Regions from separate parts of the Desulfosporomusa polytropa genome, predicted to be linked through region 1. Evidence: riboswitches for the same ligand, from Rfam matches in the RefSeq annotation. Region 1 holds a riboswitch; each other region holds the start of a gene.
The links. A riboswitch is a leader RNA that binds a small molecule or an ion and turns the genes downstream of it on or off. The one in region 1 is predicted to bind cobalamin.

Region 1 (11,041 bases):
ATAGTTATTATGTAATTTTGGATAAAATTCCTTATTTCCCAGTATTTAGAAGAAATATTCCATACCGATGCGAATATTTCTTCCTGGGGAACTCCACCATTGTTCATTTGGGGTCGTACTCCAATTGTACCGAGCATTAGAATGCTCCGCATAGAATTTATCAAAGATATTATTCACTTTCACAAATGCTTTAATATCTTTGTTTACTTGATAATTCAAACCAATATCCCATAACCAGTAGGTAGTTGCCGGAAAGAAATTATCCACAGCATCAGCCGTTTGGGGGCCAAGTCTATCTATTATGCCTTTTCCTACAAGAGAAACATCCCATTTACCGGCAGTGTAATCAGCGCCAATATTCCATGCACCTTTCGGAACATATCCATCCACATTTGCCGCTCTTTGTGCTGTTGCATCTACATTTGTATGCACATACCCAACATAAGCACTCAGTGCCTTGGAAAATTGCTTCCGCAATTGAATATCCCAGCCATCTGACTTTTCGTCTCCAACATTTGTATACTTAGGCGCAACATAGCCGATCCTATCTTTAGAGTCCCGTTTAAAAACATGCGCTGAAGCAACAAAAGTATCATCAATTCTATGGTTAATACCAATTTCAGAAGTATGTCCGGTTTCCGGCTTAATATTAGGATTACCATATTTTACACTATATAAATTGGTTGGGGAAGGCGGAATAAAATACTCGCTATACCCTACATACATATTGGTTTTATTGTTAAATTTATATCCTAAGTTAACACTTGGAGTAGTGTGATTACCAAAGCCGGAGTTATCATCATAACGTACGCCGCCAGTTAATTTCCATTGATTGGTAATATTCCATTGATCTTGCAGATAAAGTGCGCGATTCGTTAATTTTTTGTCATTAAAAGAAATTACTTTGTCTTCAGTGAATTCAAATCCAGTTGTTAAGACATGAATATTTTTAAAGCTTTTTGTAAACTGATCAGAAATTCTTGTTGTTTTAACTTTTGTTGCATATAGGCTACCACTATCTTGCTGATATAAATCATCATACATATTAGTGCTAATTGAAAATTGATTGGTGGTACTGTCGTCAAAGCGAGTATTATAAATCAATTTTCCATTATAATTATCTGTTCTACCAGATTTAAATCGTTTATCCCACAAAGACATAAATTTATAATCAGCTTTATAAGTATCATATGTTAAGGTCAAATCTGATTTATCGCCAAACTCTTTTGTAAGTTTAAAGCTTGTCGTATCGGCATTCAAAGCTGTCGGTGTCGTAACTCCTTTGCCATCTTTAAAGTCGCCCAGCAAATTCTTTTGTGCAAAAACCCGCCAGGACCAGTCATCTTGACGGCCTTCATTCATAAATGAATAAGTTTCGGCACTGTAGCTTCCACCTTCCACCTTTAATTTAGATTTGTTTCCATCTACTTTTTTGGTAATAATATTGATAACCCCGCCTTTGGCGTCAGATCCGTACAAGGTAGAAGCAGAACCTTTCAACACTTCAATTCGTTCAATATTATCTAAGTTGTTAAACATGGTTGCAGAGAACTTTGCACCTGCGGAATTAACTTTTACACCATCAACTAAAACAACAACTTCTTCCGCACCATTAATTCTTAGTCCATTACTGCTATTATACCCAGCCAAACTGTAGTTGCTAATACTAACACCTGGCACTTCTCTCAATGCATCTGATAAATTTGTATAATGCTTTTTTTCTATGTCTTTACTTGTAATAACAGTAATATTGGCATTCGCATCAAATTCTTTTACTGGTGTTTTCGTTGCTGTTACGACCACTTCATCAAAAAAGTATTCTTTTGATTCTTCCGCGTGCACTGTACCACTCCAAACGAAACTTGCAGAAAGTGTAATTGCAGAAACCATTGCCAATGTCGCTTTTTTCTTTGAAATTTTTTTCATCAACATAACTCCCTTATTTTTATTTTCACTCTTTGCATTAATAAATATTAAAAAGCCTTTCTCAACGCTCGAGAAAGGCTTTTTAGTATTACCAATATGTTAAACTTGCCACTGATTCCATGACAAAATAAACATTGTTAATGTCCTAAATTACCATCCCATCGCTCGTAGGATTTTTGGCAAATGAAAAATAGGCAGTTCTCCTGGCTCTGGATCATTGCTCGTCCACGCCTTCCCAAGATATCTCTCAGTGACATTTTGTGGATTTGCTTCCCCATTACAGTGGCGGGACCGCATCGGCACTTCACCGATTTCCCTATTAAGCCCTTTCGGGCACCTATTTTCTCTTAAATATTCAATTAAAACATATAATCATTCAGAATAAAAATTTCACTTTACTTAATAAGATAAACTATATACTGCTCATACAGTCAAGCCTTTTTATAAAATAGACTTTATTCCTGTTTATCTGGAGACTGGGTTTAAATAGACCATTGTCTGAAAGTTTTCTATGATCTCTGCCAACAAATACTTCCAGCCTAAGATTCCGGCATAAGGTCTTTCATATACAGTGACCCCCTGCATTGGTAATAATAAGTTCTTAAAAATAACTTGCTGGTAATGTCCTATTTCAAGTCTGCTCTGGACATTACCAAAAACCAAATCAATACTTTGCTCATCATCAATCTCTAATTTATCAAAATGCAACCATTTTTTTACTCCTTCAATCTTTGGATAACTCTGCTCCGCCGGTCCTTGTATGCGCAAAAAAATTTGTGCTAAGTCGGGAAACTCTTTTTGCAACGCTTTTGCTATTCCATAGGCATGGCCATAAGTAAGTTCCATGTAGACATTTCCAAAAGTTATGTTTTTATTATTTCCCTTCATTTGAAAAATTGCCTCATCAATTTTTTCTTGATTAATTGCAACTTCTGCTTCTAATTGTTGCAAATCAACATTTATCCCCAATTTTGATGCGATTCCCTTCAGCCATGCAAGTGAACATTGCATGCCATAGGGAATTGGCGCAATAAAAAATTCCTGTCCAAGTTGTTCCTGCAATAATTCTGCTAAAGAAACTCCTAATTCCGGATGTAAAACCAGATTAAAGGCTGCTAACGGTATTTTTTTTATTTCCTCTATTGGCACTCCGTCAGCGCCTAAGCAAACTCCTACCTCAATGCCTGCAATGCGGAGCATTCTTTTCACTTCTTCCAAATCACCTTTCCAATTTGGATAACTAGTACACCAGCCAATAATATTAACCAGATTTGTTTGACAATATTCTGTCCTAGTAAGTTTGAATTCTCCTAATAATTTCTTTGCCGCTTCTTGATAGCCTGTCCAAAACTCCCCATGTAACCCCCCAGCATCCATAAAAATTACCGGACAATTCATTTTTGCTCGTTTGCAAATCCCCCCAATATCATCACCAATCAAACTAACCGAACAGCTATTTAAGACTGTAATCACTTCAGGCTGGCATTCATTCTTCACCTCATCAAGCGCATTCAACATTGCATCATCTGCACCATACAAAAGATCAAACTCTTTTACTTCCGAACAAAACATTTGTTTTTCATATTTTTTCTCAACACTGGCCATTTCACGTTCTGCAATCATCGCACACCAGCGAGGCCCATTAATTAAAACTGCACTATTTTCTATACTGAGAAAAAACGCGGCTGCACCTGCTAGCTCACAACGGCTTTGACAAGGAAGCCATTTCTCCATACTTTGCTCAGTACTCATACAGTATTCTCCTTCCTTTATCTGCTACTGTTGCAATTACTTTTTTATATAAATTTTCTACGCCCCAAGTCCCCACTTGTTGCACTGCAAGGCATAATTGATGTGGAATATCAATTAAAGTAGTCGTCGTAAGCGTAAAATCAACTTTGTTTATCCATTCTTTTAAATTATTTTCCTCAAAACAAGGCACATCTGTAAATTCCGCCAAACGTTTTCTATGGTCTTCTTTTTCTTTACTTGTTAAATCGTTATGAAAAACGACTGCTTCTAACTTAACGCCAGCGACAGCTAACGTTTTAATATGCTGCTCGGCATCAAAATACCGCCGAGGATGTCCAATGACAAATATATATTTTTTCTTTACTAATAAATGACCTTTTTCTTCTAGAAAATCAGCTATTTTTCTCTTTTCTTTTTCCCAGGCAGTTTGGGCTGTCTTTTCGCACTGCAACAGTTTCCCTAATGCTAATAGCCACTGCTTTGTGCCTTCGATTCCGCTAGGATAATTATTAGGATAGAACTTTGCATCATAGCGTATCGCCAAACCTTGCGCATAATTTTGCAATTTTTCAAAATGATCTCTCGAAATACCAACAGGAATAATTAATTCCACTTCCGTTATAAGAGAAAACTCTGCTTTCGTCGTTGCATTAGGCGGAAACAATATTTTTTGAAAGCCAAAATAACCCAGCAATCGTTTAACTTCTTGAATATTATGTTCATTTCCCGTTGCTGCATTTTCTCCAATAATCATGGCAATTTTCGCTGGCGTTTTTTCCTGTTTTGGTATGGCAAACCGTTCCAGCAGATATTCTAGCATTCTAATATTGTTATCAATATAATGTTTACTCATAAAGCCAGCTCCAGGAACAACAATCACCGGAATATTGGAAATTTCTTCAATTTCTTTTCCTATGGCAATAACATCATCGCCAATAACCCCGGCCGTACACCCTGGAACAACAATGACATACTCAACATCCGGCATTTTTATAACATCACGTAAACATTGACGCAAAATTTCTTCACCGCCAAAAATGGCTTCTTTATCCGATATTCCCGTTACAAACAAATTGTTTTTTTTAGGTACTAGCATCCCCGGATCTCTCAAAAATTCTCTCCGTTTAATATTCCAGTAACTTCCCAAAGCTAAATGCGAACATGCTTTGGGTGTATGAAAAATGACAACCGCCCCTGGGTTACAGGCAACAGCTAAATACGCACTGCCTAAATTACAGTACACCGGGCTTTTTCGTTCAGACTGTCTAATCATAATAATCGCTTCACTCTCATTTCACTATTCTCCTGATATCGAAATATGACAATCAGCTGGTTGAGAAAAATCATTTCCATATGCAGCAAACGCAATTTCCTGTATTCCATAAACAACATCTTGTGAACAGTTATAAATATAACCTTCTCTCGGCATATAAAGTCTTTTTTCTTTGATTGCAGTTAATGTTTGCAACGCTGGATCATCTAAAAATTCTTTGCGAAAAGCCTCCACATCAAAAGTTCCATGATCATTATATACAGGCAAGATCAGAATATCTGGATTTATTTTTACTAACAATTCCTTACCCACAATCTGTCCATTTTTAATACCTGCTGCTGACACTCCATTTACAACACCTGCATAGTTACACATATCATCAAAAATACAGCCTGTTCCGCCATAAGAAGGCATCAAAGAAATTAAAATAATCGTTTTCCTTTTTTCCGTTGGGATTTTATCAACTTTATTCTTAATTTCTTTTAATTTTTCATCCATTTTAGCAATTAATTGAATTCCCTTGCTTTCTTCACCAATTGCCTTCGCTAACAGCATTGTTGTTTCACGAACATCTTCAACACTCTGCGGTCCTTTACACACAACAACATTCAAGCCAACATCTCGCAAGCCATCAACAATTTCCGCATTTCCCCAGTGAGGGACAATCACTAAGTCTGGTTGAAGGCTAATAATTTGTTCTAAAGATGGATTTTTTATCTTATTTCGTATTTTTTGAGCTTTTTTTACAATGCTAGAGCTTACGGGATCATCCAGAAGTGCATTAATCGCTACTACATTTTCCGTTAGCAGCATACCCAAAATAATTTCATCCGTACTTGCCGAGAGCGTTACAATACGTTTGGGCTTGGCGGGCATCGCTACAACAGTTCCCCTGATATCAACCACCTGGTAAGCAGATTCCCCAACAGAAGTGGTTTTATCATTAGTTATGCCGCACCCTAAAAGCATGAATAAAATCATTAGCATAAAAATAGCAAGAATTTTTTTCATTCAATTCCTCCATGGCACAGTCGTTTTTAAGAATTTGCATCACTATTCTCTTCTAATTCACCTTCTAATGACAGATATAATTTCTGCAATTCCTGTTTTGTCTCTAGTTTTGCATTCCATAATCCCCGTTGTTCTGCTTCCAATAAAACTTCGGTCAGACGTTGCAATGCCCATGGATTCACGTCTTTCATCCATGCTTGAATTTCAGGATCAAATGCATACTTTTCTGCATACTTTTCGTACATCCAATCCTCAAGTACCGCGCTGGTTGCATCCCATTGATAACTGTGTGCCACCAAGTTTGCCAAGTCTTGTGCACCCTTATATCCATGTTCTTTCATGCCTTGAATAAATTTAGGATTGATGGCCTCACCGCGAAACAATCGCTTTACTTCTTCCTGCAAACTACGCATCTGCACCTTTTGGCGATCACTGCTGTCACCGCAATAAGAACGCGGGGCTTTACCACTCAAAGAACGTACTGTGGCAATCATTCCACCATGATAGGCGTTAAAATCGTCTGAGCTTAACATATGACATTCCCGGTTGTCTTCATTTTTGATGGTTATTTCCAAACCAGCCATTCTTTTCTTAAATAACTCCGGCTGATACGCTCCTTTTCCTTTTGCGCCATAAGCATGTCCAGAAAATCGAATATAAACATTTGCCAAATCATCAATTGTTTCCCAATTTTTAGATTCCAGCATATTACCGACTCCTGCACCATATGCACCCGGAGGATCACCAAAAATACGGTAAGCCGCCTGCTCCCATGCTGTTTCTTTATCTACGCCTGTTGCTTCTAATTCTGCTGCATCTGCTAAAACATGTTTGCGGATATAGTTCATATCTAAGCTTTCATCCAAGCCAGCTACCATGTCTACTGCTTTATCCAACCAAGTAATTGCTCCCGGCAAACTATCACGAAACATGCCACTAATCCGGCCTGTTACATCAATTCTCGGACGTTTCAATTCATCAATAGGAATAACTTCCACATCAATCACTCGCATGCTGCCTCGCTGCCAAACCGGTCTTAAACCCATCAGATATAAAAATTCAGCAACACATTGTCCGTGGCTGCGCATATTAGCGCCTGCCCATAATACAATCCCCACACATTCAGGGTAATGCCCCTCTTCGGCAATATAACGGGAGATTACTTCATCACCCATTTTAACCCCAATTTCCCATGCAGCAGGAGTCGGTAAGACCCTGGGATCAATTCCATAAAAATTACGTCCTGTCGGAAGCAAGTCAGCTCCGCCGCTGGTAGGCGCGCCAGCGGCGCTTGGCTCTACATACTCTCCTTGTAAGGCTGCCATTAAATTCGTAATTTCCTGTGTTGTATTCAATAAATTCGGCACAATCTTATTACAAATATATTCTGCTACAATACGTACTTTGTCTAAATGTTCCTGCGATAAATTGCGAACCCAAGATAATTGATCAATTTTATGCACTGACTCTGCCTTAAACTGCTCTTTAGCCAAAATCAAAATAATTTCTTTACTTTTTTCTTGTATTTCATCAATAAAAGCACCATACGTTTTTGTACCATCGTTCATCATTTTACTGCTGTTTTCAAGCAACTCATAATATTCAAATCCATCTATAGCTGCTAAAGTTTGTCTTAACGAAGGAATTTCTCCATTTTCTAAACGTGTCAATGCTAACAAATACTCAATCATCGCCTCATCTTGCGGCGGGCATCCCAAGATATGAAGTCCGGTCCGAATTTGCATGTTCTTAATATCAGTAACATAGGCATGTACTTTTCCGACATATTCGTCAAAGCTTTCTTCCTGATTCTCTGGAATGTCCTCTGCCAAGTTAGCAGCCGCTACTTTCTCTCTGATCAATTCTTGTACTGTTGCGATATTGTCTGGCTGAGTTGTTTTAAAATGACAATATTCATCCACTATCTTTTCTAATTCTTCTAGTTCATCATAGGTTCCCGATTGGCTCATGGGTGGCGTCAAGTAGCTGATTAAGCAAGCGGCGCTGCGCCGTTTTGCCTGAACACCTTCCCCGACAATTGTAATCCAATAAGGATAAATATTCGGCATATCATCAATAGAAATATCTGGATAGCATTTTCTAGACATTCCCGCACCTTTTCCTGGCAGCCATTCTAAAGATCCATGTGTACCTACATGAATCAGAACATCAGCCTGCCATATATCCCGCAGCCAATGATAAAATCCAATATAATGATGTGTTGGTGCACAATCCGGAGAATGCAGCAGTTTAGATGGATCTTCTCCAAAGCCTCTTGGTGGTTGGACGGTAATAAAAACATTTCCTTTTAATGTTCCTGGTATCAATAACTGCCCATCATAGTTGAATACATCACCAGGTGCCTTTCCCCAGTCACGTTCCAGTTGTTCCTTTGTCGTTTCTGCCAGCGGTTTGAAAAAATTCAAATATTGCTCAGTGGTTAACTGTCCTTCGGCTTCTCTAATCTGCTTTTCTGTAATAAACCGGCGATCATTTGTAGCATGGGAGATTAACTCTTCCATAAAACTTTTACTGTCTTGGGGGATATGATCGATAACATAGCCCTGCCTTGCCATTTCCGCCAATAAAAGGCGCACACTTTCCGGCGAATCCAAGCCAGCGGCAGAACCAATATTCGAGTTTACGGCTGGATAATTGTGAAATACAATTCCCACCTTTTTTTCCGCACTGGGTTTCGAGCGTAATCGCGCCCATTTTTCTGCCTTTCGTATCAAAAGCGAAATTCTTTCGGGAATCGGTACATAAGAAATAAGTCCCCGCTCATTTTCTTCTTTTGTTGCAATGGGTATAGAATGAATAATTCCGTCAAATTCTGGCAAACTTACGCTTACAGAAATCTCCATTGGCGTCATACCTACCGTACTTTGCTCCCATTCCTGATAAGAACTCCTCAAAGTATAGGCCTGTAACAGCGGTACATTTAATTCTTGAATAGCCGATAATTCTAATGCTCTTGTTGTTATTAAAGAAAATTTCATACAATTTAGTAATACATCAATAGCAACCTGTCCATCTTCATAAAAATATTTTTCGAAAGCCGCTTGGATACCCGGTGCATTAACGTCCGGATTAGGCTGCCCATTCGTAAACACAATGACTGCATTCATATTTCTTTTTTCTATTTCACGAATAATGGCAGTTTGATAACCTAAATCACCTAAAATCCACTCATCCCGATAAAAAACCAAGCCAATTGTAGATTGCCCCTCTTGATAAAAATCACGTTTGTATTGCTTCAAATCTTGATAGATTGTTTCAGCATCCGGATGATATATACCATTCCAGGGCAACAGATGGGGTTCTTTAAAATCACACTTTTCTCCACAAAATTCACAACTCAGCCATAAAATACAATTATAAAAATTATCAATTCCTCCATAAGTAAAATACTGTCGAATTAAAATTTCTTGTTTCCGCTGAACGTCATACTGCACTAAATCGTCGCCAACATCTTCCACCAAAAAAAGATGACGAATTTTATTTTGCTGCATAAACTTTGAAGCATTTCGCAAAAATCGACAATCCAATCCTGTTCCCATCCAGCGAAAAATAATTATATCTGCAGAAGCTAGTTTTCCTTTCCATTCTTCCCCCCAAGGTGTCGATTCCTGAATCATTTTACTGCTGCATACGGTCTCTAATTTTTGTTTTTCTATCATTTCACTTGCTTGGTTCCATAAATAAAATTGACGCTCAATATTTGTAAAAAACAGGATCTTTCCCACTTTTTCACTCCCATTCCTAAATTTTAGAGTTTGTGTTTCTATACGATATTCTTCAATATTAATAGAAAAAGCCACCCGTTACGGGTGGTTTTTCAAGCCCTATACAAAGAATATACCTGCTTCAAGAACCTAGCCGTACACGTTCTCCGTTAAGCTTGCTATACTATCATTTTGAATGATGACCATGTCCTTCGGTATTTCCAGAGGTAATAGTATGGAATATTTTATGCGCTTCTTCCGGAGTTTTACCGTTTTCTATTGCTTTTTGGGCATGAATTACTGCATAACGATATTTTTTGTGGGCCTCATCTTGCGGAATTTTTTCTGTATTTCTAGGGTCAAAATTCATTACTTTATGAAAAATCTCATGAATCTCTTCCGAAGATTTTCCTGCTTCTTTAGCAAATTGAACATGTTTCATTGCACTTTCATGACGATGCTTCGCATGTGGATCATTGGGAAGTTCATATTCAGGATGTTTTTTTTCAGTAATCATTTTTCCACCTCATTAAAATTTATCTTTTTGTTTATTCTACGCTATATAGTAGTCATACAGTCAATAGCAATCTGCTCTTAAATATAATATAATCTAATCATCTCAGATATTATGCTTGTCAACTTATCCATGTATGCCTAATACATATATATAGGAGAAATATGACATATGGCGAATGAAAAAGAAAACTACATTACTGCGGGAGAACTGGCTTCTCTCTATGGTATTCCCAAGCAAACATTACTTTACTATGACAAAAACGAATTATTGATCCCTGCATTTGTAAATGAACACGGCTATCGCTTTTATTCTGTTTCTCAATATCTCGTACTGGAAATTATTCTCAATATGCGAAAATTAAATATTTCCATTCAAGATATAAAAAATTATCTCCATAATCGCAGTCTTGAAAATTTTGAGCAGATTCTCCAAGAAAAAGAAAGAGAATGCAATAAAATTATCGAAGAAACAATAAAACTTAAAACTAGTTTGCAATCCTCGTTAAAAATGATAGAAAAAATCCGCAAAACCCGCTTAAATCAAATTCAATTAAATTTTCAGCAAGAAAAAATTTTATTTGTCAGTGAATTTTTGACTGAAGACACATCACTAAGAGAGCGAATCAAGATTCTATCCAGACATAATCAAACAGCATTTTCAAAAAATCATTTTAAAGAATTTACTACTGGTTGGATTGTCGGTAAAGATGATTTTTTTGCAGAAAAATTTAATAAAACACTGCAATATTTCACACCGGTTTCTCATCCTTTTTCCAAGAAGTACTGCTTCGTTCGGCCCGAAGGATTGTACTTAACAATCCGCTTTGAAGGAACTTAT
Region 2 (11,041 bases), 1.9 Mb from region 1:
CCCCACCCAAATGAATGGAGTGGGTCTGACAGTCTCTGGTAATGATGGCAGCATCGGTAGAGCCACCGCCCATATCTAAAATGGCCAGCGGTGTATCTGTGCCTGGAGTGGTTAAGGCACCGCGAATTGCCATGTTGGCTTCAACACCAGCAATCACGACACTTACTCCCAGTTCTGCCTGAAGTTTGTTGGCGATCTGCTGCATAGGCAAGCGACTGGTCTTAACCATAGCAGCCAATGCTACCGCACCTTCCAGCGCAAATTCCCCGGCTAAACCGCCTTGTACTTTTTGCGGTACAAAGGTATCAACAGCTAATATGTCCTGGATTTTCATGTCAGCTAGCGGCTGGGTGGTAAGTTCAGCCATTACCTGCCGCACTCTTTCCAACATACCGTTCACATTAGTACCTGCTTCACCTTGTACATCAACAACCGGCTGCACTCGTTCCACGGCTTCCATGATAGCGGCTGCACCTGCTTCGACATCAATATCGGCTTTGCCCTTTTGCCCTACGATAGTAATGAAACCAGCTGGAATGGAGCGAGCTTTTACATCACCCTCAGGAGTACGGACAACAACGGCTGAGCGATTGCCAATCAAAGCTCTGGCAATGGGTACAACCATTTTCGTTTCTTCTGGTGTAAGATCAAATACAGTAGCAATTCCATAGGGATTAGATAAAGTCTTAATCGTCTGCCCAGCCTCAGCCACCTCAACAGCAGCCAGCATACCCACCGGAACTTTTTCGATTAAAGTAACTTCATCAACAACAGGTATTACCTGCTTCAACCGATTTGCGATAAGCACAGCGTCATCTTGCCGTGCTATCGCACCTTGTACGGCCACACCACGCTTCAGGGCAGAATTAATGCCACGCGCAGCATCTTCAAAATCAATGCCTTTCGGAATCAAACAGATAACTTTCGCCCCCGGTTGACTCCCGGCAAGCTGACTAAAGGTGATTGTCATGCCAACACCTAACCCAATTCCCCCGGGAGTAGATGGGTTATGCCCGATCATGGTGGATTCGGTGATAATGGTTTCCGTGATGGTTTCCATAGCCAAATCACCAATAACCGGCGTCGCTTCGTTAAGCCGTATTTGACCTATCTCGTTCAAGCTTAGTCCAGCAGTTCTTACCGCCTCTTGCAGCGCGATAATAATACCAGGTACATTAGCCAGTGTTCCTTTGATGCCTGTTGTCTTAATAATACTGCTGGCTACATATTTTTTTATTTGACCTGCTTCAATTTGGGCCAAACACACTTCAGTTGTGGAGTTTCCTATATCCACGCCTGCAATAATAGGCATGAAAATTCCCACCTTAATCCGCTCTGAGACGGTTCCGGCGCTCGTATACTTCTGCGGACTCTCTCACTAAAGCGGCATTAATTTTTGCGTTATATTTTACTTCCAGTTCTTCAGCAATAGCTAGTAATTCTGGTTTAGTGGAACGATAGGGACGCATTGCATTATAAATTTCCAGAACACGATCATCCGGAATAGCAACAATTTCAGCTGCACGACGCAGGTTATCGCCAAACTGGTATCTGCCTACGCCATCAGCAATCTCTGCCTGCATTCTAAGAGTTTCCGGGGTAATACGAACATCCTCGGATTTTACCTCGCCGCTCATAATCTTATCTAAGGTAATATCTGACAATGTTTTGCCTGTAGGAGTTCTTAACAGTTCGGGACGCTTGCTAGCTAGCGGATAGTCACGTTCAGGACAAAGGCCAGTTGATGCCGGAGCCTGACAGGTAGTTGCTTGGGAAGCGGGAGCACCAGCCATAGATTTTAATACCTCACGAACGATATCTTCTAACATTTTATTTTCTGACATTTATTTTCACCTCCGCCTAGTTAAAACTGCACATCAAGTTCGACCGGTTTAGCGCCGGGAACTACGTGCTCAGTTTCTTTAATATGAAGTACTGCTGCAATAGCCTGGTATTTAGGCCGGGCCATTTGGTCGTTTCTAGTTGGTACTGGGGTAGGGGATTGACCCTTCGCGTATTGAGCGGCATTTTTACCGATTTGCCGATAAGCCTCAAGATCGAGTAATGGGGATTGTGAGAACAATTCGAGATTGCTCAGCGGCGGCAAACCTTTTTGATGAATTACCGTAGTGCCTCTGGATTGGATACCAATAGAGATACCTGACCCACTAAGCTTGGTAGCGTCATGAGCAGCAAACGCTACGTCAGAGGTTCTGAGAACCCGGATTACTCTTGCATGCACGCCTTCTTCTTCAATGCCTGCAATCATTTCGCGGAGTACATCACTATGGGGTACATTTACGATAGTTTTATTCTGATATTTGCCAAAGGCCGGAGCCAAAGCTATGATAACTTCGTCTGATCGGGTACCTGGACGAGCTTCCCCTTTTTCCACGAGGGTCATGGGACGTCCGGTTGCTGCGGCCGCTGTTTTAGGAGCTCCAGGCTGCGCCATGCCGGCAAGAACCTGCCCTACTATTTCGCGAATCAATTGTTCGTTAATTTCCATTTCCATCCACCTTTCTCCTAAATCAAACGTCAAAATCAGACGGTTTTATTGCCTGGCGTATGTCTTTAATTTCATCCCAACGTTCTTTGCTGAGGCGATAGCCTGTTCCCGGCCCAGCGTAGTCGTTTTTGTTATTTACAGCGCTAATAACGTTAAGATTTTTATCGAGAATTGCTGAGGTATGGAGATAGTCGCCAGAAATACGTTGTTTAAGAACACCTAGTGCATTTTCAGCAACATCAGCAAAACCGGATTTGGCAAGGGCTTTTACGACATCTACACCAGTAATGCCACGTTTCATCATATCTTCGGCAGCCTTCAGGTCTTCAACAACATTCCGTTTAATGATTTCTTTGGTGCCATGGCAATAAGTAACAGCTTCCACTTCGGCATCAGTAATAGCCGGGAAACCAAACTCATTAAATACTGCCTGAATAGCTTTAGCCGCTTTACTACGGATAGCAATAACGTCTTCTTCAGATACCGGCTTGAGACCGCCATCAATCATAAGGTCGCGTTGGAGAATATTCCAGTCATCATAGTCATCAACATCCCAGTTGGAACCGGCAAACATGTTATCATAGTTCGGAGTTGCGCTGTAACCGGAACAAATAAAGTCAGTGCCTGGCAACATTTGCATCAGAGTTCGGGCGGTACGGCGAATATCGGAATGGGTAAAGGTTTGGTCATTACTTGAAGCAACTTCCAAGTCAAGCATTGCAGCTGTTAGGTTTTCACCAAGAATAGCGCGAATACCGGAAGGAACAGCGGCAGGTACGCCAACACAACTTACAGAACCGTTCTGGAGACCTTGGACCCCAGCGCCACGAGTCAGCATAATGCAGCGAACTTCCAGGTATAACATCGATTTGCCTTCAGCATAACCCATTTGTACTTCAGAACCAGTGCCGGAAGTAAAGCGCATTTTAAGACCGCGTGAAGCATATGCCGAGGCCAGGAAGGCTTTGGACCAAGGAGTGTCGTCACCATCTACGAATACGTTTTCAGTACCATATACCGAGATAGTTTCGGCATAAGCAGTGATGCCTCTCATGCCTAAGAGCAATTCGGTTGCTTCCTCAAGAGCGCATTGAGTAAGTACGCCACCACGACCTACTTGGGAACCTACTAATATGGACAAAGCATTAAACGGTGCATACCGAACAACAGCTACTGTTGTTTCCATTTCATCGAAACCGCGTAATGCTGCTTCAGCAGCATCGGCAGCAATGAGTGCTGGATTATCTTGCGGGTTAGTAACATGGCATTGATTTGAAGGAATCTTCCGGGCCCGCATTTTTTGCAAAGCCATCATCATTTCTACTACATTCATGGTGTTAAGTACAGCAACAATTTTTGCTGCCGTCAAGCCACGAATAATCTTAATAAGTTCATCCCGGGATACATTGACATCAACAAGCATTTTGGCAATTTCAACATCAGACATAGCCATTGCTTTATTAGCAATGCCAGTGTCAATAGCATAATCTGCGATAAATTGATCGATAAAGTCGAACTGGGCGCGAGGAATACCGTCCATTTCAACTACTTTACCGTTTTCAATCTTAATACTGGGTTTAGGATCGTTGGGGCTGCCCATAGCCATCAGGCCAACTTCCGGCCACTCGACTACGAAACCATCCTGATTTACAGGGCGGGCTTCCAACACCTCAAAACGTTTTGATCTCTTCATCTCAATTTCCCCCCTGTATTTTTAGATATATGGATTTGTCGTGGATGGAGCCGGACCAGCCATAGCTTCTAATACTTTTTTGCCTACTTCTCTAGCACTAATTACCGCTTGACGTACAGCACCGGAGTCACCAGTGATTTGAAGAATAACCTCGTTAGAGAAGGAAGTGCCACTAGCAGGGCTGGCATAACCGACAACTTCAACGCTGGCCGTTTTTACGGCGACATCAGACATTAAAACACCGATAGCAGCAGGTGCACCTACAATTAGGCCAAAGGATTTACCGATAGGTGCGCCAAAGGCTTTATTAATCGCATAGCTGGCGCGGGCCGTATATTGAAGCTCAAGATGACCGGCATCGTTACCATATACATCACCGAAAGTACGGTCAAGTTCTTTTAAAGCCACTTCTATGGCCCGACGAGCATCAGATACTTCTTCAGCCCCGAAAATAATCAGGCAACCATGACCTGCGCCACCTTTGGTATCACGGGCAAGCTCAATTGTTACGATTTCGGTATTGGTGGCTTTTACTGCTTCATCAGCAGCCATAATATGCGGGCCGGCGCCAGTACGGGCACCGAGAATACCGATAGAATGATACTTAGGATCAAGTTTCATTTTTTCATGTAACATAGGATCAACGTTGGCAATAACCAAACCTACCGTATCACCAATGGCAGTACCAACAAACTCGGTAATACCGGGGTTGCAGGCTGCCTTCACGGCTTCCTGGGCTGGAGCTGCCTGAGCTTCTGTCTCCATACGTTTCTTAATTTCATCCATGACCTTTTCGATCAACTGGTCTTGCATATAATTACACCTCCAAAATTATGGCTATTTAACTGTAGGAAGAATTTTCTCAACATCAGTATGCGGACGGGGAATTACATGAACAGATACTACCTCTCCCACATTTCTGGCAGCAGCAGCACCTGCATCAACCGCAGCTTTGACGGCGCCAACATCACCACGCACCATCACAGTAACTAAACCGGAACCAATTTTTTCATAACCTACTAAAATGACATTAGCTGATTTTACCATGGCATCAGCAGCCTCAACGGCTCCTACTAAACCTTTTGTTTCAATCATGCCTAACGCTTCGCTCATAATTACACCTCCTTTCGCATGAGATATTCTGTCAATTCAGCCAAACCTGCTCCGGTATACGCAGAAACACAAAAAAAAGGTTCTTTGATTCCTGCCTGTAAAAGACGGTTTTTGGCTTTTTCCTGGTCAGCCCCAGGGGCATCTATTTTTGTGACTACTCCTACTACCGGTCGCGGAAACATGGCAGTAAACCCGGGTGGGAGTGTGATACGACAATCTGTGGCATCCTGAACCATTAGAACTAACGTGGCCTCAGTAGCTGTCACGGCTAAAGCCGAGTAAAAACGCGGCATTTGCGCATATTCACCAGGTGTATCGATGGCTCCGTTAGTAAAACAGATGCTTGATGTTTTTTCAGCCTTGTTACAGTCATTATTAAGGGCATTAATTAATGATGTTTTTCCTGCACCTACAGGTCCGACCAACATAATCATATGCTGCTACGACCTTGTCAGCTTGGCGGTCGAAAAACCCAAACCCTCAGATAATAAGTTGACGACTTGCTTTAAAGCTGCCTCAACAGCCGAGACATTGCCGGTAATAACTACAGAACCAGTAAAGCGATCCATAAATCCAATTTGGACTGCTGCTGTTTTGGTTGCTGCGTCGGCTGCAATAATAGCTGCTTCACAAGGAGTAATTGTCAAGATACCAATGGCCCCCTTATCCACAATACCCAGTTTTTCGCACAGTTCTTTTTTGGGGTTGGCGATAAGATGCGCTAATGTTACCTGTTTACCAGGCACATATTCCTGTACTACTCTCGGCTTTTCTTGGAGCATGACCCCTACCTCACAATTCTGTTGTCTTTTTGACTCCTCTTAATAATTAGATTTTTTTGCAAGTTTACCTTGAGACGAACTTGCGTAACCACAGGACATATTTGCCTGTATTCCGGATAAACCACTCTTCAAGAAGCAGCTCTTATTTTCATCTCATGGTATTTCTTTGTGCTATCTTGGTGTTTTTGCGAATGAAAACAAAAAAAGACTGTTTCTCACAGTCTTTTTTGTATGTATTCAAGTTCTATATGATATTTATATTATGACAGTATTTTTTCGTTATATTCTAAAAATTTATTGCTACCCTTTTAAGACTTCAGAACTTAGTTTACTATTCTTAAGCTTTGTACGGTATTGATTGGGTGTAACCCCCACTTCCTGACGAAATACCCGGCAAAAATAACTGGCATCTTGGTAACCAGCTTCAGCAGCCACACGAACAACTGTCATTTCCGGCTTCTGCAGCATAAGTTTCGCTTTGTCAATTCTAACCTTAGTCAGAAACTCAACAAAGTTACAGCCCTGTTCTGCTTTAAAAATGCGGCTGAAGTAGTAGGGGCTTAAATGGACAGTTTGTGCAACTTCATCTAAAGAAATACTTTTATGGAAGTTTTCTGTTATATAAGCACAAGCCTTATTTATTAGTCTTACGTTCATACTGCTGCGGTTCTCTAGCATATTATCCATGAATTGATCCAGTGAATCCAGAATCCAGCACCGCACCTCTTCCCTGTCTGTGCAGCTTATCAAATGATTGATACAATTAAAATTGAGCAACGTTAATTTTTCGAGATTGGCCCCACCTTCTACAGCTGCTCTAGATAATACAATCAGTAGTTCCAATACACACGCCTTTACCGTCTCCATACTGGCTTTGGCTGTAAAGACTTCCTGTAAAAGCTGCCGCAAAATTTCCTTAGCTTGCTGCCGTTCACCACAGCGAACTTTATCTAGGAGATTGCGTTCATAATTAAAGGGATAGCGAAAGGAAGCAACGTTTAGGTGCGGCACATCATCAATATGGATAATTTGATTATCGCCTATATAAAATTTTTGTTGCTGTGCACTGACCGCTTCAAGGTATGATTTATGAATTTGCAGCGGGTCGTTATAATAACGGCCAATGCCAATTGTTAAGCTAATGCCTACTTGAATTATATCATCCCTGATTTTTCCGGCCAACTCCCGGACTTGCTGTTCGACTTGCCCTGGGTCGATATCACCTTCATAGCCGATAAAAATAATGATTTCATCGCCGCCAAAAGGTACCACCAGTATTTCTTTGCCAGCGATTTCGCAAACATGCTGATATACCTGCTGCTTAACCACCTGTTTTTCCAGTTCGGATGCCCTGCGGGTAAGCTGTTTAAAATTATCAATATTAGCTACCAAAATCACACCAGAATCAGCCTTGATCCCCAAGAAACCAGCCCGATCCCGAAAGTTGGTTAAATCAGTAACCTTGCCGGAAATCACGTCATGGATAAATGAATTCTTGATAAACGGCATAGCCTGATCGAGATTTTTTTTGAGTTCAACTTCTTCCTGCTCTTTGCACTTTCTCCGATGGATTTTTTCTACAACAGCCGTTAACGTCTGCAATAAGTCTTTAGGTCGCAGCGGCTTTAACAAATACTCTGCTGCACCCAATGAAAGAGCTTCTTTAGCATAGTTAAATTCATCAAAGGCCGTCAACATGATAATGGTTGTGTCAGGCAACGTTGCCCTGATGGCACGAGCCGCATCCAGCCCGCTAATCTCTGGCATACGAATGTCCATAAGCACAATGTCCGGTTTTTCAGCTGCAGTAATAGCTACAGCACTTCTGCCATCCCCGGTTTCAGCGATAATGCGCACTTCTGGACAATTACGTTCAATGATAAACCGTAAAGCCTGCCGTTCTAATTGTTCGTCGTCGGCAATCAACAGTGTATACATACATATGTCTCCCTATATAATTCACTACATACCTGCCACTTGCTGCGGTTCTGGTGTACTTAAATTAAAATCCGAAAGCTTTGCCATATTATACATAGTATAGGTCATGGTTTTAAGCATGGCAACCATCAATATCGCGCCAGTTCCCTCGCCCAACCCCATATTGGCCCTGATAGGTATATCATCAGCTAATATGTTGCCTAACAGCATCGCATAAGACATACCCGGCTCTTTGGACATATGCGAGGGTAACCCACAATGTTCTACCTTCTTATTAATCCTAGAAGCACAGGCAAAGGCGACGGCAGTAATAAAACCGTCGATGACAAAGGGGGTTTTGCGTTTTGCACACTCAATCATAGCCGCACATATAGCAACAATGTCCAGGCCCCCAACACAACGCAAAATATCTTCAATACTACGGAAGCTTTCCCGATGGCGTTCAACGCCTTTAGCTACTACAACACATTTTCTTTTAACAATCTCATTGACTGGTCCACTAGCGCCATACCCTACAACAAATTCAGGTAAGATTCCGGTCATGGCATGCAAAACGGCTGAGGAGGTAGTGGTATTGCCAATTCCCATTTCGCCAAAGGAAACTAAGTTTGCACCTTGCGTATCAATGGCATAGCCAGCCATCTCTTCCCCTACACGCCATGCCTGTTCAAATTCAGCCAGCGTCATGGCTTCCTCTTTCATAAAGTTTTTTGTACCAGCAACAACTCTGCGGTTAATACCTGCTATCTTTTTATTATTTATTCCGATATCAATGACAGAATAGGGCACATTATTGGCTTGACAAAAACAACTAATAGTAGCTCGCCCGTCTACCATATTTTGCGCCTGAAGGTAGGTGATTTCCTCTGGGCAAGTCGCCACTCCTTCTTCAATAACACCATTATCAGCAGCAAAAATCAAGTGATAGGGTTTGATTTCTGGATGCATCGTACCCCAAGCCAATAACATTTTTTTGAATATTTTCTCTAATAAGCCTAGGCTGTTTACTGGTTTTGCTGCACCATCAACTAAATTGTTTACTTTTGCCTGATAATTCACGTTTACGCCTCCAATTTTCATGTTTTGCGCCAATAATAAAATAAACCCTAGCCCAAAAGGGCCAGGGTTATGGTTTTCATAAATCCTGTCCTTCTGGTACTACCTCTGGCGCGGAGGTAAATAACAGCCAAAACAGGCAGGTCTCCTGGCTTACGGATCATAAGAATACCCTCGCCTTCCCGATTGCCGGTGGCATAATAAAAGTATTCTTCCCCGATTACAGTGGCGCGACCGCGTCGTTTAAGGATTTTTCAATCCTTCCGAGCTTCCCTATTCTCCTCTTAACTTACTAAGAGGCACCTGTATGGTGGAAATTTATTAAATTTTAATTTCTATATTTATCGTATTCTACAGGTAAACCTGTTCTCCTGTTAGCCTATGCACGATTCGCAAAATGTTGAAATATTTAGTCCAAAAAGTTCTATTTTATAGTTTTTACGTAAAACGAGATAGTTATCCCTTGTTATGATTTGTTGTTTTTTTGCTAACGTTTCTCGATTACGCCGCTATATCCTTGCACAAACTATAAAACAATGCTACTCTTTGGTGAACCGATGTATAAGGAGGCTATCGTCTTATGGAAAAGATCCATGAATATTTTATGACACCTATTAGCATCTTAGGTACAGGCTGTATGGAACGAATTGTCGCCTATATAAAACCAATGATGTTTAGAAAAGCTCTAATTGTCAGCGACAAAATTCTTGTCGATACTGGACTGATTGACAAACTTCTGAGCTTACTTACTACTGAGGGGATTTTTTATATCATATATAAGGACGTTTCGCCTAACCCAACAGTCGACCAAGTAAATTATGGTTTAAAATTACTTAGGGATAATGGCTGTGATTTCTTGATATCGTTTGGCGGCGGCTCCCCTCATGACTGCGCTAAAGCCATCGCTCTTTTAGCTACCAATGACGGTGAAATTGCCAACTACGAGGGCTTGAACCAATCCAAAAAACGAGCTGCACCGCTTATTGCCATAAATACGACAGCCGGAACAGGCAGTGAACTCACGCGGTTTTGCGTTATTACTGATGAGAAACGACACGTAAAAATGACCATTAACGATTGGCATGTTACCCCTATCATTGCGGTAAGCGACGCCGAACTCATGCTGGGCATGCCACCTGGTCTCACTGCAGCTACCGGCATGGATGCCTTAACCCATGCCATCGAAGCTTATGTATCGACAAATGCCAGTCCGGTAACTGATTGCAAAGCAGTAAAGGCGGTTGAGTTAATTGCCGGTAGCTTATGTACTGCCTATAACAATGGCAGCGACTTAAAATCTAGAGAAGCCATGGTTTTCGCGGAATACCTAGCTGGCATTGCCTTTAATAATGCCAGTCTTGGCTATGTACATGCTCTCGCTCACCAACTGGGCGGCTTTTACAATCTGCCCCATGGCCTGTGCAATGCTATTTTATTACCTGCTGTCATGAAATATAACCTGCCAGCCGCCATTACTAAATATGCTGATCTTGCCCGCGCTGCCGGAATCAATACTACCAACCAGTCATCAGAGGCAAGCGCCAACGAATTTGTCGCCCAAGTGCAGCAGCTTAATAAAGATTTGGGCCTGCCAGCCAGACTATCGGAACTACGAGGCTTTAAACCGGAAGACATACCTTTGTTGGCAGAAAATGCGCTTAAGGATGTCTGCTGCCAAACCAACCCCCGCCAGGGCTCACAACAAGATATCGAAGATATCTACCAATCAATTTTATAGGCTTAAAGAAAACCGCTAACGCGTTCCTTTGGCTTAAAGTTCAATCAATGGAATACGAAGAGAGGGGTTTTACTTTTGTCATTGCCACAAAAGTAACAAAAGGTCTAGGCCCAAAGCCTCCAAAAGCTGAAAAGCCAGGCGATATTCCTAAAATCCGTAAACTCGCTACGTGAACCGGTACCCCGATAATGGACACTATTATAAAGTCCGTA
Region 3 (11,041 bases), 1.9 Mb from region 1:
TGTGGACAATGTTTGATAAATTGTCCTTTTGGGGCACCGAAGGATAAGGTTGACGTTGTTGACAAAGTGCTCGCGCAACTAAAAAACAAACAGCTCACTGTTGTCGCAACAATTGCTCCGGCAGTTCGCGTTGCTATCGGTGAGGAGTTCGGCATGGAACCCGGCAGTCTGGTAACTGAAAAAATGTATGGAGCAATGAAACAGGCTGGGTTTAAGGTTCTTGACACTAACTTTACTGCTGACCAGACCATTATGGAAGAAGGCATGGAGCTTATTGGTAAGATCCGCCACTATGCGTTAGGCGAGCCAGCAGAGCATCATTTAGGACCTTTGCCACAGTTTACCTCGTGTTGTCCGGCTTGGGTTCGGTATTGTGAGCTGTATTATCCTGAACTTTTGCCAAATATGTCTTCTGCCAAGTCACCAATGATGATGGCTGGAGCACTTGGTAAAACCTATGGTGCTAAAGAAGTTTGGAAGGTTAATCCAGAAGATATCTTCATGGTAGGCGTTATGCCTTGCACGGCCAAAAAATTCGAGGCTTCTCGTCCTGAATTCAACAGCGCTTCTCAGTATTGGAAGACGCAAGGCAGAACCGGGAACTATCCTGATATCGATGTAGTGCTCACTACCCGGGATTTAGCCCGTTTGTTTAAAAAGTTAAATATTGATCTTAAGACTGTTGCTGAGTTTACTGACAAGGATAATCCCTTGGCCCAGTACAGTGGTGCAGGTACGATCTTTGCTAATACCGGCGGCGTAATGGAAGCTGCTTTACGGACAGCCTATTTTGTAATCACTGGCAAGGAACTGGATGTGCTTGAATTCAAGCCTGTTCGCGGTCTCAAAGGCGTAAAGGAAGCCAGTGTTACCATGAAAGATGTGAAAACAGGTAAAGAAGTTACCTTGAAAGTAGCAGTAGCTCATGGCACCAAAGAAAACGTGAAACCGCTATTGGAAGAAGTCAAAGCTGGTAAATCACCGTATCATTTCATCGAAATCATGAATTGTCCGGCCGGCTGTGTTAATGGCGGTGGTCAGCCAATCAATCCAATGGGTACTTCCTGGCTGGATAAAGCCAAGGCTGTACTGCCTTGGTCATAAGGAGGGAACACAATGGCGCAGTATGATTATATAGAAAAGGCCGTCAAGGTCTCACGGCGTGAATTCATAGGAATCGTGGGTGTAGCCGGTGCCATCCTATGGACTGGGGCCTATGTTGCAACAGATTTGGTACAAGACCGCACAAAATACATCAAGATGCGGGCACAAGGCATCTATAACGATGATGTAAAATCAAAAATCCGTCAGAGTCATAACAATCAGGCAGTTACTGATGTGTACGAAAAATTTGCCAAGAATCCACTCAGTAATTTGGCCGAAGAACTGTTTCATACTAAGTATGTAGACAGAACGAAATTAGGGTAGGAGGGATAATTGATGAGTGATCATGATGAACATGGACCGCGGGTACTCAAGCACCCTCTTATCTCGCGGCTATTTCACTGGGGATTAATAATAGGTTTTTTACCAGCAGCCATTACCGGATTTTTTATTTGGCTAAAACCATTTGGTGAAGATCTGCAAAATTTGATTATGCAAATCCATATTGTTGGTGCCTGCGTTCTTACGTTATCGTGTATTTTTTACACCATCTTTGCTTTGGACAGAATTGTGGCCTTTACTCGTCGAATATTTACCTTTGATGAGCGGGATATGGCCTGGATGAAGATTTGCGGTGGCTATCCGCAGAAAATTCTATTAGGCAAAACCATTCCGGTACCGCCGATGGGTAAAATGAACTCTGGCCAAAAACAAATGGGAATTATGATGTTGTTTGGTGGTATACTGTTGATTGTTACTGGTTGGGCCTTATACGCCTTCCTGCCAGTAGCTCCTAAAGCAGCCATGTACTGGTTTGATATGGTGCACTTGGTGGTTGGTATCGTCCTGGGGCTGAGTGTATTTGCCCATATCTTCCTCGGCATTTACAATTGGGGCGAGTTCTTGTGCATGTTTGGTGACGGAACTCAGCCACTTCATGAGGCTGAGCATCACAACCCGGTTTGGGTTGAAAACGAAATTGTACGAGTAAAAGTAACTGCGTCTGTGCCTGTTACAGGGCAGCAGCATGCACGTTAGTGAACTCGTTTCAGCCAAGCTGAAACATCGGGGGTTCAGGTGGAGAGTCTACTCCACCTGAACTGACGCCGCCTATAGAGGCGGGAGTCTTGACTCGTACGCTAAGATAAAATGGAACAGAAGTAGTTCACTGTTTTGAACAGATCTATATACAAAACGTAAAAAAATTGCAGGTGGGTGGTGTGTTGTAAAACACCCCCTGCAAAAATATAATGGAAATACAATCAATGGGTTAGGGGGACTATTATGGCGGTAAGTGGTATAATTTTGGCAGGCGGACGTAGCTCACGCATGGGGCGTGATAAAACACTGCTATTAATTAAAAATGAAACTCTTATCGAGCGTACTGTGCGAAAATTGCGAGGTTTTGTGGATGAAATAATTATTGCCAGTAACCACACGGCAAAATATGATTTGCCGGGAATTGTGGAGGTTCCAGATAGCTACCCGGGTATGGGACCACTTGGCGGAATGCACGCAGGGCTTATGGTCGCAAAGCATCAGTATTCATTTATTGTCTCATGTGATATGCCATTTTTTACAGAAGAGTTAGCCAGGTATTTGCTGGAGCGAAAAGCAGGCTATGACGTAGTAGTTCCCGAGATAAGAAACCGGTTGGAACCACTTTGCGCAGTCTATTCCCGCGATTGCATAAAACCCATCGAACAGTGTTTACAAGCAGGTGTTAGCCAAGTATACAGATTTTACCCCGATGTAAGAGTCTGTAAAATAGTGGAAAGCGATTTAGGGCAGATCGGAGACCTTAAAGAAATATTTTGTAACCTGAATACACCAGAAGATTTATCCTGTCTTGGCGAGATCCATAAACCGGTTAGTTAGCTATAATAAAGGAGCGCAATGATAAAATGAATAACCAGTTTACGCCTGTAATATCTTTTGTTGCTAAATCATCAGGATCAGGAAAAACTACTTTATTGGAAAAAGTAATAAAAAGGCTCAAAGACGAGGGAATCAAAATTGCCGTTATTAAACATGATGCTCATCAATTTGAGATAGATAAACCAGGTAAGGATACTTGGAAACTAGCGCAGGCAGGTGCAGATATTGTTGCAATATCTTCAACTGAAAAAGTTGCTATCATTGAAAAAGTGGAAGAAGAGAAAAAACTTGATGAAGTAATTGCAATGCTTTCTGGTGTGGATCTAGTACTTACAGAAGGTTTTAAGCGTAGTGATAAGCCTAAAATTGAAGTTTTTCGCTCAGAGGTTCATAAGGAGTTATTGTGTAGTGCTAAGGAATTGGTCGCGATAGCTAGTGATGTTGAATGGAATATTGGCGTTCCTTGCTACGATATTAATGATGTAGAAGGAATTGTCAAAGAAGTTTTACAGTATATGAAAAATTTTTCAGCCGCTAAACCTGTGTAGTATCATCCTAGTCTCTAGGTTTTGCATGATATAAAATTATAAGCAGGTCAATTTGTAGCTGAGTCCTAAAAATATCTGATTGAGGTGTTGTACTATGGAAACATATGAAGTTAAGTATCGGGTTTTCCCAACTGCAGGTGAGGTTTTTTTAATGATGAATACAGTAGAAACGAATAGTCCGGAAAATGCTAAGAAAATGGTATATAGCATGCTGTTTAGAAATAAACCGAAGAAAGCAAAAGTTAAGTTTATGTATGTGCGCAAAGTAACAAATAATTAATCGGTGCTTGATTGTGGGGAGAGAAGAGATTCATTATGAGATATGAAGGAGATATTTACAGCCCCCATATAGCAGGGGATGATTACATACTTCAGTGTACGATTGGTTGTAGTCATAATCAATGCACATTTTGCTATATGTACAAAAATAAAAAATATCGAATTCGTGAACTACATGAAATATTGCAAGATATTGAGCTTGCAAAAAAATATTATGGTGATATCGAAAAAGTTTTCCTTGCAGATGGTGATGCTCTAAGTATGCCAACAGAAGACTTGGTAACGATCTTAGATTGTCTATATGATACATTTCCTACTCTTACATATGTTGGAATTTACGCGAGCGCAGTTAGCATACTAGATAAATCGCTCGCAGAATTGGAAGAACTTCAAAAACACGGGCTAGTTGAGGCTCACTTGGGAGTAGAAAGCGGAGATGAGCAAGTTCTTCGTGATATACGAAAAGGAGTCAGCCGCACGGAAATGGTGCAAGCAGGGAGAAAAATAAAAGAGGCGGGTATCAATTTATTTGTTACTGTGATTGTAGGACTGGCTGGAAAAACGCCTAAAGCTCAGGAACATGCAAAGAATACGGCTCAAATCTGTAATGAGATACAGCCAGATTATATAGGAATGCTAACGATTATAGTGCAGCCAGGAACCGAGCTCTATGAGAAAAGCCAACAAGGCGAGTTTGAAGTCCCGGAAAAAATGGAAATATTGGAAGAGATGCGTTTAATGATTCAAGATATGGAGTTGAATCATTCCGGTATTACATCGCTTCATCCATCTAACTGTATTTATTTGCAAGGCTTGCTGCCTGAAGATAAAGACCAACTTATGCGAACGCTTACTCAGATTATAGATAATAAAGACGTTTCCCAGCTCCGGTCACGAGATACCGAAAAGGTGTAATAGCACCATTTTGGTCAATAGTTATTAGAATTAAACAAATTGTCTAACATATACAGGGCTGCATGGCCCTGTTTTCGTTATTTGACAAGGAGTAAACTAGTAATAGTAAAAAGGTTTTGTAACATGGGAGAGAAAGTGGTAGTATTAAAGAAGTTTTTTATGTAAGGAGATGAGTATGTGAAAGTACGCTTTGCCAAAATTGCCGTTTTGTTGAGTGTTGCCGTAGTGTTTTTTTCTTATCCGGCCCCCAGTGGCTTAAGCGTAACGGCGTGGCATTTATTTGGTGTTTTTGTTGCTTTAATACTAGGACTTATTTTACAACCATGTCCTGAACCGACGTTGCTATTGGTTATTACAACATTGGCAAGTATATTTGTTCTACCCATTCAAGCGATATTAGTTGGATATACTGATGCAATGCTGTGGCTGACACTAGTGGCCATGATGATTGGTGTCGGCCTGAAAAAGTCCGGACTTACCCGGCGGGTTGGACTTTGGTTAATTTGTCGTTTCGGCAAAACAACACTGCGGATTGGTTACATTTTAAGTTTTATTGATATGATACTAGCTACTAGTACGCCGTCTTCACCGGCCCGGACAGGCGGGTTGGTGTACCCACTGGCTGAGGGGGTTATTAATGCCAGCAGTTCTAGTCTGGAAGGTAAACAGCGAACCGGTGCCTATTTTACTTTGCTGGCATTTAATGCCAGTATGCTTTCAGGCGGGTTGTTCATGACTGGGATGGGGCCAAATCTGATTAATGTTAAGCTAGCTCAGGATGTGTTAGGCATAAGTATTAGTTGGCCATTATGGACCCTGGCTGCGCTGCCAGGGTTTATCGGTTTTTTGTTGACACCCTATATTGTATCTAAGCTATGCCCGCCGGAGTCTGCCTCGATGGTCGAGGTGCGAGCAAGAGCTAGCCGGGAATTGTCAGGCATGGGTTGTATTACTAGGAACGAGTTAACTGCGATTGGAATATTTTTCACGATATTGATTCTATGGTCTACAGGTACGATAACCAAAGTGGATAGTACGCTGGTCGCCTTTATTGGTGTATCGCTTATGCTGGTCACTGGCGTTCTCGATTGGGAGGACTTGGCTGAAACCAAAGAAATGTGGTCACTTCTCATCTGGTTTGGTGCTATTTTGGGCTTTTCAGTGGCACTGACCAAGTTGGAATTTTTTACTTGGTTTGCCGGTGTTATCAAACTAATGTTGCCGACCGCTGGCCTGGGGGCCTATTCGATTTTGCTCTTAGTCGCGGCGCTGGCCATTGTGCCACACTATTTTTTTGTATCCTATACTGGCTATGTGGTAGCCTTTTCACCACTTATTTTTTCGTTTGTAGCGGCTACCGATGTACCCCGCTATCCGGCCTTTTTTGTGTTAGCCTATTTAATGATTATTTCGTGTACACTGACTCATTATGGCAACGCGTTAGGGCCATTCTTGATGGAAAAGGGATATAATGATAAAAAGACTTGGTGGCTTGTTGGTACAGTGATTACCTTGCTGCATGCCGCGCTGTATTTGACAGTCGGCGTTGGGTATTGGCGGCTAATTGGATTATGGTATTAGTAGTACGTTATTTTGATAGGATAATATTGTATAGTAAACTGAAAAATACAGAAATGACGATGTTTATGATCGTTCCCGTATAAGGAGATGTAGTAATGATTGCAGAATTTGAAGGAATTAGTCCCAAGCTTGCTGAGAAAACTTTTATTGCAGATGGTGCTAAGGTTATAGGTAAGGTTATAATGAAGGAATTTAGCAGTCTGTGGGTGAATGTTGTTGCCAGGGGAGATGTAAATCAGATTGAAATTGGCTGCTACAGCAATGTACAAGATAATACTGTTGTGCATGTAGCCGATGATCATCCAACACTAATTGGCGACTATGTTACTGTTGGACATAATGCCGTTATTCACGGCTGTATTATAGAAGAGCATTGTTTAATTGGCATGGGGGCTATTATTCTAACTGGTGCGGTGATTGGTAAAGGCAGCATTGTTGCTGCCGGAGCAGTAGTCAAGGAGAACCAGATCATTCCTCCTCATTCCCTAGTGGTTGGCGTTCCTGGTAAAGTGGTGAGATTTGTACCAGAGGAATGGGACAGCATTCACGCTCAGGCAGTAAAATATAAGACTTTGTGGAGTGAGCGGTATAAATTTATGCCTGACGCTGGCGGTGAACGCTATAAAGGTGAAAAAATAATTTAATAGCTAAGGAGGTTAGTTGTTATGGATCTTGATTTTATTTACAAGCGTCATAGTGTACGTCGATTTACCAAGGAAGAAGTCCCTGAACAAACCATTAAAGAATTAATTAAAGCTGCCACTTATGCACCTTCGGGAAAAAACCAGCAGAATTGGCATTTTGTTGTTATCACCAATAAGGAGAAGATTGACGAGATTGCGCGGATTGTTGAGCGAAAGAATGCCGAGTTATGCACCTATTTATGTGATGAGGCAAAAATCAAGGGGTTAAAAGCGAGCCTACCCTATCAAACGGTTTTCAAAGCTGCACCTGTGCTAGTTCTTGTGTATGCCGGTCCATATGACACTATTGCTGATATGCTATTGGCTGATGGCATTATGCCGTGCGAAGAGGCCGTAAAATATGCTAAACCCAATCCCGGAATTCAAAATATCGCAGCTGCCCTGGAAAATCTGCTGTTAGCTGCTGCCGATCGAGGTTATGGAACTTGCTGGATGACCGGACCGACGCATGCTGCTGAGGAGATTTCAGCATATATTGGTTTTAGGAAAGAAGGCTATTATTTGGCTGCCATGACACCGCTGGGAGTACCAGCTTCTGATAAATTATCAGCACCACCGCGAAAACCAGTGGAGGACGTATTGACTTTTATCTAGGTTACATTAGCAATGTATCTATTACTCAGTGGAGGTTAGGTAATTCGACAATGGAACAAGTAGCACAAGCAGTGCTTGATCAGCTAGATACATATGGCTACTTTACTATTTTTGCAGCTATGATGCTTACTGGTATGGGTCTGCCCTTGCCAGGAGAATTAACTTTGGGGTTTACCGGATATTTAGTGTTTAGCGGACAATTGGAAATAATTCCTGCCATTGCGGCTGCTGCGACGGGAGATTTACTGGGGGCTGTTATTAGTTATGGACTTGGCTTTTTTAGTAGAACAAAAATTGTAGCGCGACATATCTCCCTGTTTATGCCAGCTGAGTCTAAATTGATGACTATTGAGAAATGGCTTAACAAATACGGCATTTCTGCCGTCGTTTTCGGCAGGCTCCTGCCGGTCATCCGCGGCGCTATCCCTATTTCCGCAGGCTTTGTTCAGATGAATGGTAAGAACTATATTTTCGGGACTTTTTTTAGTTCAATTGTTTGGTGTGGTGCTCTTATCTATCTGGGGATTGGATTGGGGTATAATTGGCAACAGATAGCTGGTGTAGGTAATTCTATTGGTATGTTAGCTATAGGCGTAGTGGCTATCGTAGTTTTAATCTGGTATTTGCTTTTTTGTGCAAAAAAATAAACCGGCACATTGAGGCCGGGCTAATTACTTGGTTGCCTTTAAACAGGACGGCGGGCAAGAGAACGAATTTTGATTTCATGTTCGCCGGTGACTTCTGCCAAGGACTTTAAATCTTCATGAATGGTATCAATCTTTTTACTGGTTAATTGGAGCAGGTGATAGATGTCCTTTTGCTGGACTTCGCCATATTGCTCAATTTTATTTTCTAATCGGGTAATATCGGCTTTAGTGGCCATATCTGACTTGATGGTGATAATATCTTTTTCCATGTTGTCTAGGCGTTGGGTAATAGGTTTAATTTCTTCTTTGATAATAGCGCTGATGGCTCGCAGGAATTCTGTATTCTCCATTGCTGACACCTGCCTTTAAAACTATCTATTCTTATTATAGCCTTTACGAGCGGGAGAGACAAGGCAATCTTATTACACCAGTTGTAATAAGCGTTAATTATTTTAGCAACAGAAAAAGACAAGAATCTACTATATACAAGCGTGTAAGGGGATAGTAAAATACAGGTAATAAAATTATGGTTATGGTAACAGATATTTGCCTGAGTTTTAGGGAAAGCAAATACCTATAAACCTAAGTAATGCAGGTGGTTAGGGGGGGGGGCTAATGCGTGGAAGCTTATGAGAAGATTCATAAATTGCATGAATTGATTGAAACCAAAACGGTAGCCGATCTGCCAGGCCCTTACAAGGTCGGGGTTGATCTGGGAACAGCCGATGTTGTGCTGGTTGTTACTGATGCGGCCGGTAACCCGGTGGCAGGGAGTATGCAGTGGGCTTCGGTGGTTAAGGATGGTTTGGTTGTTGACTTTCGAGGAGCCATGGTTATTGTTGAAGAGTTGAAGGCCGAGATCGAAGCACGGATGGGAATTACCTTAGATAAAGGAGCTACTGCCATTCCCCCGGGAACAGTAGGAAGAAACGCGATGGCCTGTGGTCATGTTATCGCCGGGGCTGGTTTGGAACCAGTTTGCCAGGTAGATGAACCGGTGGCAGCAGCGGAGGCGTTGGGAATTACGCATGGTATTGTGGTAGATATTGGTGGTGGCACCACCGGTATTGCTGTGTTACGTAATGGGGAATTGGTTTTTACGGCCGATGAACCAACAGGCGGTACACATGTGTCTTTAGTTTTGGCTGGTGCTTATAAGATATCCTTTGAAGAAGCTGAATTGCTGAAGCGCGATTCTACTCAGCACCGTAAAATTATGCCGGTCATTTTGCCGGTTGTGGAAAAAATGGCAACTGTGGTTAAAAATATGTTAATCGGATATGAAGAGTTTGATGATTATCCTGTTTATGTAGTGGGCGGTACTGCATATTTGCAGGGGTTTGAAACCGAGTTTGGTAAAGCGTTTGGCCGGCAGGTGCATGTTCCGCCACATCCGTTGCTGGTGACACCGCTCGGAATTGCTATGTTTGGTTAAAAATAGAACTTAATAACGCCACCATACAGGTGCCTCTTACGTTTAAGAGGAGAATAGGGAAGTTCGGAAGGATTGGAAAATCCTTAAACGACGCGGTCGCGCCACTGTAATCGGGGAAGATTACCTTTAATATGCCACCGAGAATCCGGGAAGGTGAGGTATTCTTACGATCCGTAAGCCAGGAGACCTGCCTGTATTGGCTGTTATTTACCTCCGCGCCAGGGGTAATACCAGAAGGATAGGATTATGAATAGTAAGCTCCTAGCCCTTTTGGGCTAGGAGTATTTATGTTTGGCGCAAAAAAAATAGGGGGTAAACATGTTGAGTATGCAGGATTTGATTGTAGCTCTGGGAGTAGTAATCAACGCCATACCAGGAGGTTTATATGCTTTGACCTTCGGTTTTGCGTCTGTTCCGACGGCAGCTGGTTTTATTATTGGCGCCATCGGCTGTGGGGTATTAGGGGTTGTGGCTCCTATTTCTTTTCAGGCGGAGACGTTAACGCTGGTAGGAACCATGGGGCGTACTGTGCAGGAACGAATTTCGATGGTTTTTCTTGAGGGCGTGATTTTGCTTGCTGTCGGGTTGTTAGGACTGTTTAAAGTTATCGTTGCTTTTATTGGTCCGGTGATTACATATGCCATGATGGCCGGTATAGGGATAGTTTTAGCCAAGGTTGCTGTGGAAATGACTGTAAGAAATCCTATTGTGGGTAGTAGTTCTATAATTGCAGCTCTTTTAAGTTATTATATTACCCCAAATCCAGCTGATAAACTTATTTATGCTATTGTTAGTTGTGTTGCTATTTCGTCGCTGGTTAGTGTTTGGTTAAAACGGAATCAGCAGCTGGCGGTTGAACCGGGGCGTGAACGGTTTGTTATGCGAAAGCTGTCCTTTACGAAAAATGTGGTTCGCGGGGCGCTAGGCTTAAGTGCTCTGAATATTGGTGCCAATATCGCTTTTGGTAATATTACGGCGCAGACCTTAGCCAAGACGGAAGTGAATCTTGATTATCTGACAATTATCAGCAGTATTGCTGATATCGTATCCTCACTTTTTGGCGGTGCGCCAGTTCAGGCTATCATTTCAGCTACCGGAGCTGCGCCGCATCCACTAGCGTCAGGAGTTTTAATGATGGTCAGTATGGCTGCTATTTTGGCGGCTGGGTTACTTGTCAAGATTGGAAAGTATGTACCAAATGAATCCATTGCCGGCTTTCTCTTAGTGTTAGGTGCTATTGTAACTGTACCCATCAATGCCAGCTTGGCACTAAATAGTGGCGTGGGTAGTGTTGATACCATTATTGGTGGTGTAACTATGACTGTGACAGCAATAGCTGACCCCTTTATGGGGATG

Region 2: it holds a riboswitch for cobalamin, as region 1 does, so the genes downstream of both, ACZ449_RS17185 (nicotinate-nucleotide--dimethylbenzimidazole phosphoribosyltransferase) here and ACZ449_RS08430 (TonB-dependent receptor plug domain-containing protein) in region 1, are expected to answer to the same signal.
Region 3: it holds a riboswitch for cobalamin, as region 1 does, so the genes downstream of both, ACZ449_RS17200 (hypothetical protein) here and ACZ449_RS08430 (TonB-dependent receptor plug domain-containing protein) in region 1, are expected to answer to the same signal.

Annotation. Positions count from the first base shown of each region.
Region 1 covers NZ_AP042400.1:1,394,528-1,405,568, reverse strand. Annotated here, with positions in the region: gene ACZ449_RS08430 (TonB-dependent receptor plug domain-containing protein) at 46-1,926, opposite strand; cobalamin riboswitch at 2,103-2,282, opposite strand; gene ACZ449_RS08425 (nitrogenase component 1) at 2,392-3,678, opposite strand; gene ACZ449_RS08420 (nitrogenase component 1) at 3,668-4,951, opposite strand; gene ACZ449_RS08415 (ABC transporter substrate-binding protein) at 4,976-5,962, opposite strand; gene cobN (cobaltochelatase subunit CobN) at 5,989-9,708, opposite strand; gene ACZ449_RS08405 (hypothetical protein) at 9,875-10,204, opposite strand; gene ACZ449_RS08400 (MerR family transcriptional regulator) at 10,373-11,041, shown strand, end outside.
Region 2 covers NZ_AP042400.1:3,276,588-3,287,628, forward strand. Annotated here, with positions in the region: gene ACZ449_RS17140 (diol dehydratase reactivase subunit alpha) at 1-1,312, opposite strand, end outside; gene ACZ449_RS17145 (diol dehydratase small subunit) at 1,326-1,844, opposite strand; gene ACZ449_RS17150 (propanediol/glycerol family dehydratase medium subunit) at 1,865-2,515, opposite strand; gene ACZ449_RS17155 (propanediol/glycerol family dehydratase large subunit) at 2,532-4,202, opposite strand; gene pduB (propanediol utilization microcompartment protein PduB) at 4,224-5,015, opposite strand; gene pduA (propanediol utilization microcompartment protein PduA) at 5,040-5,318, opposite strand; gene ACZ449_RS17170 (EutP/PduV family microcompartment system protein) at 5,318-5,749, opposite strand; gene eutS (ethanolamine utilization microcompartment protein EutS) at 5,756-6,097, opposite strand; gene ACZ449_RS17180 (response regulator transcription factor) at 6,398-8,035, opposite strand; gene ACZ449_RS17185 (nicotinate-nucleotide--dimethylbenzimidazole phosphoribosyltransferase) at 8,060-9,094, opposite strand; cobalamin riboswitch at 9,213-9,413, opposite strand; gene ACZ449_RS17190 (iron-containing alcohol dehydrogenase) at 9,672-10,829, shown strand.
Region 3 covers NZ_AP042400.1:3,289,721-3,300,761, reverse strand. Annotated here, with positions in the region: gene ACZ449_RS17265 ([FeFe] hydrogenase, group A) at 1-1,104, shown strand, start outside; gene ACZ449_RS17260 (iron hydrogenase small subunit) at 1,117-1,428, shown strand; gene ACZ449_RS17255 (cytochrome b/b6 domain-containing protein) at 1,441-2,142, shown strand; gene mobA (molybdenum cofactor guanylyltransferase) at 2,389-2,982, shown strand; gene mobB (molybdopterin-guanine dinucleotide biosynthesis protein B) at 3,009-3,530, shown strand; gene ACZ449_RS17240 (hypothetical protein) at 3,625-3,810, shown strand; gene ACZ449_RS17235 (radical SAM protein) at 3,846-4,724, shown strand; gene ACZ449_RS17230 (DASS family sodium-coupled anion symporter) at 4,902-6,305, shown strand; gene ACZ449_RS17225 (gamma carbonic anhydrase family protein) at 6,401-6,949, shown strand; gene ACZ449_RS17220 (nitroreductase family protein) at 6,971-7,603, shown strand; gene ACZ449_RS17215 (DedA family protein) at 7,654-8,250, shown strand; gene ACZ449_RS17210 (hypothetical protein) at 8,289-8,600, opposite strand; gene eutJ (ethanolamine utilization protein EutJ) at 8,870-9,685, shown strand; cobalamin riboswitch at 9,696-9,894, shown strand; gene ACZ449_RS17200 (hypothetical protein) at 10,004-11,041, shown strand, end outside.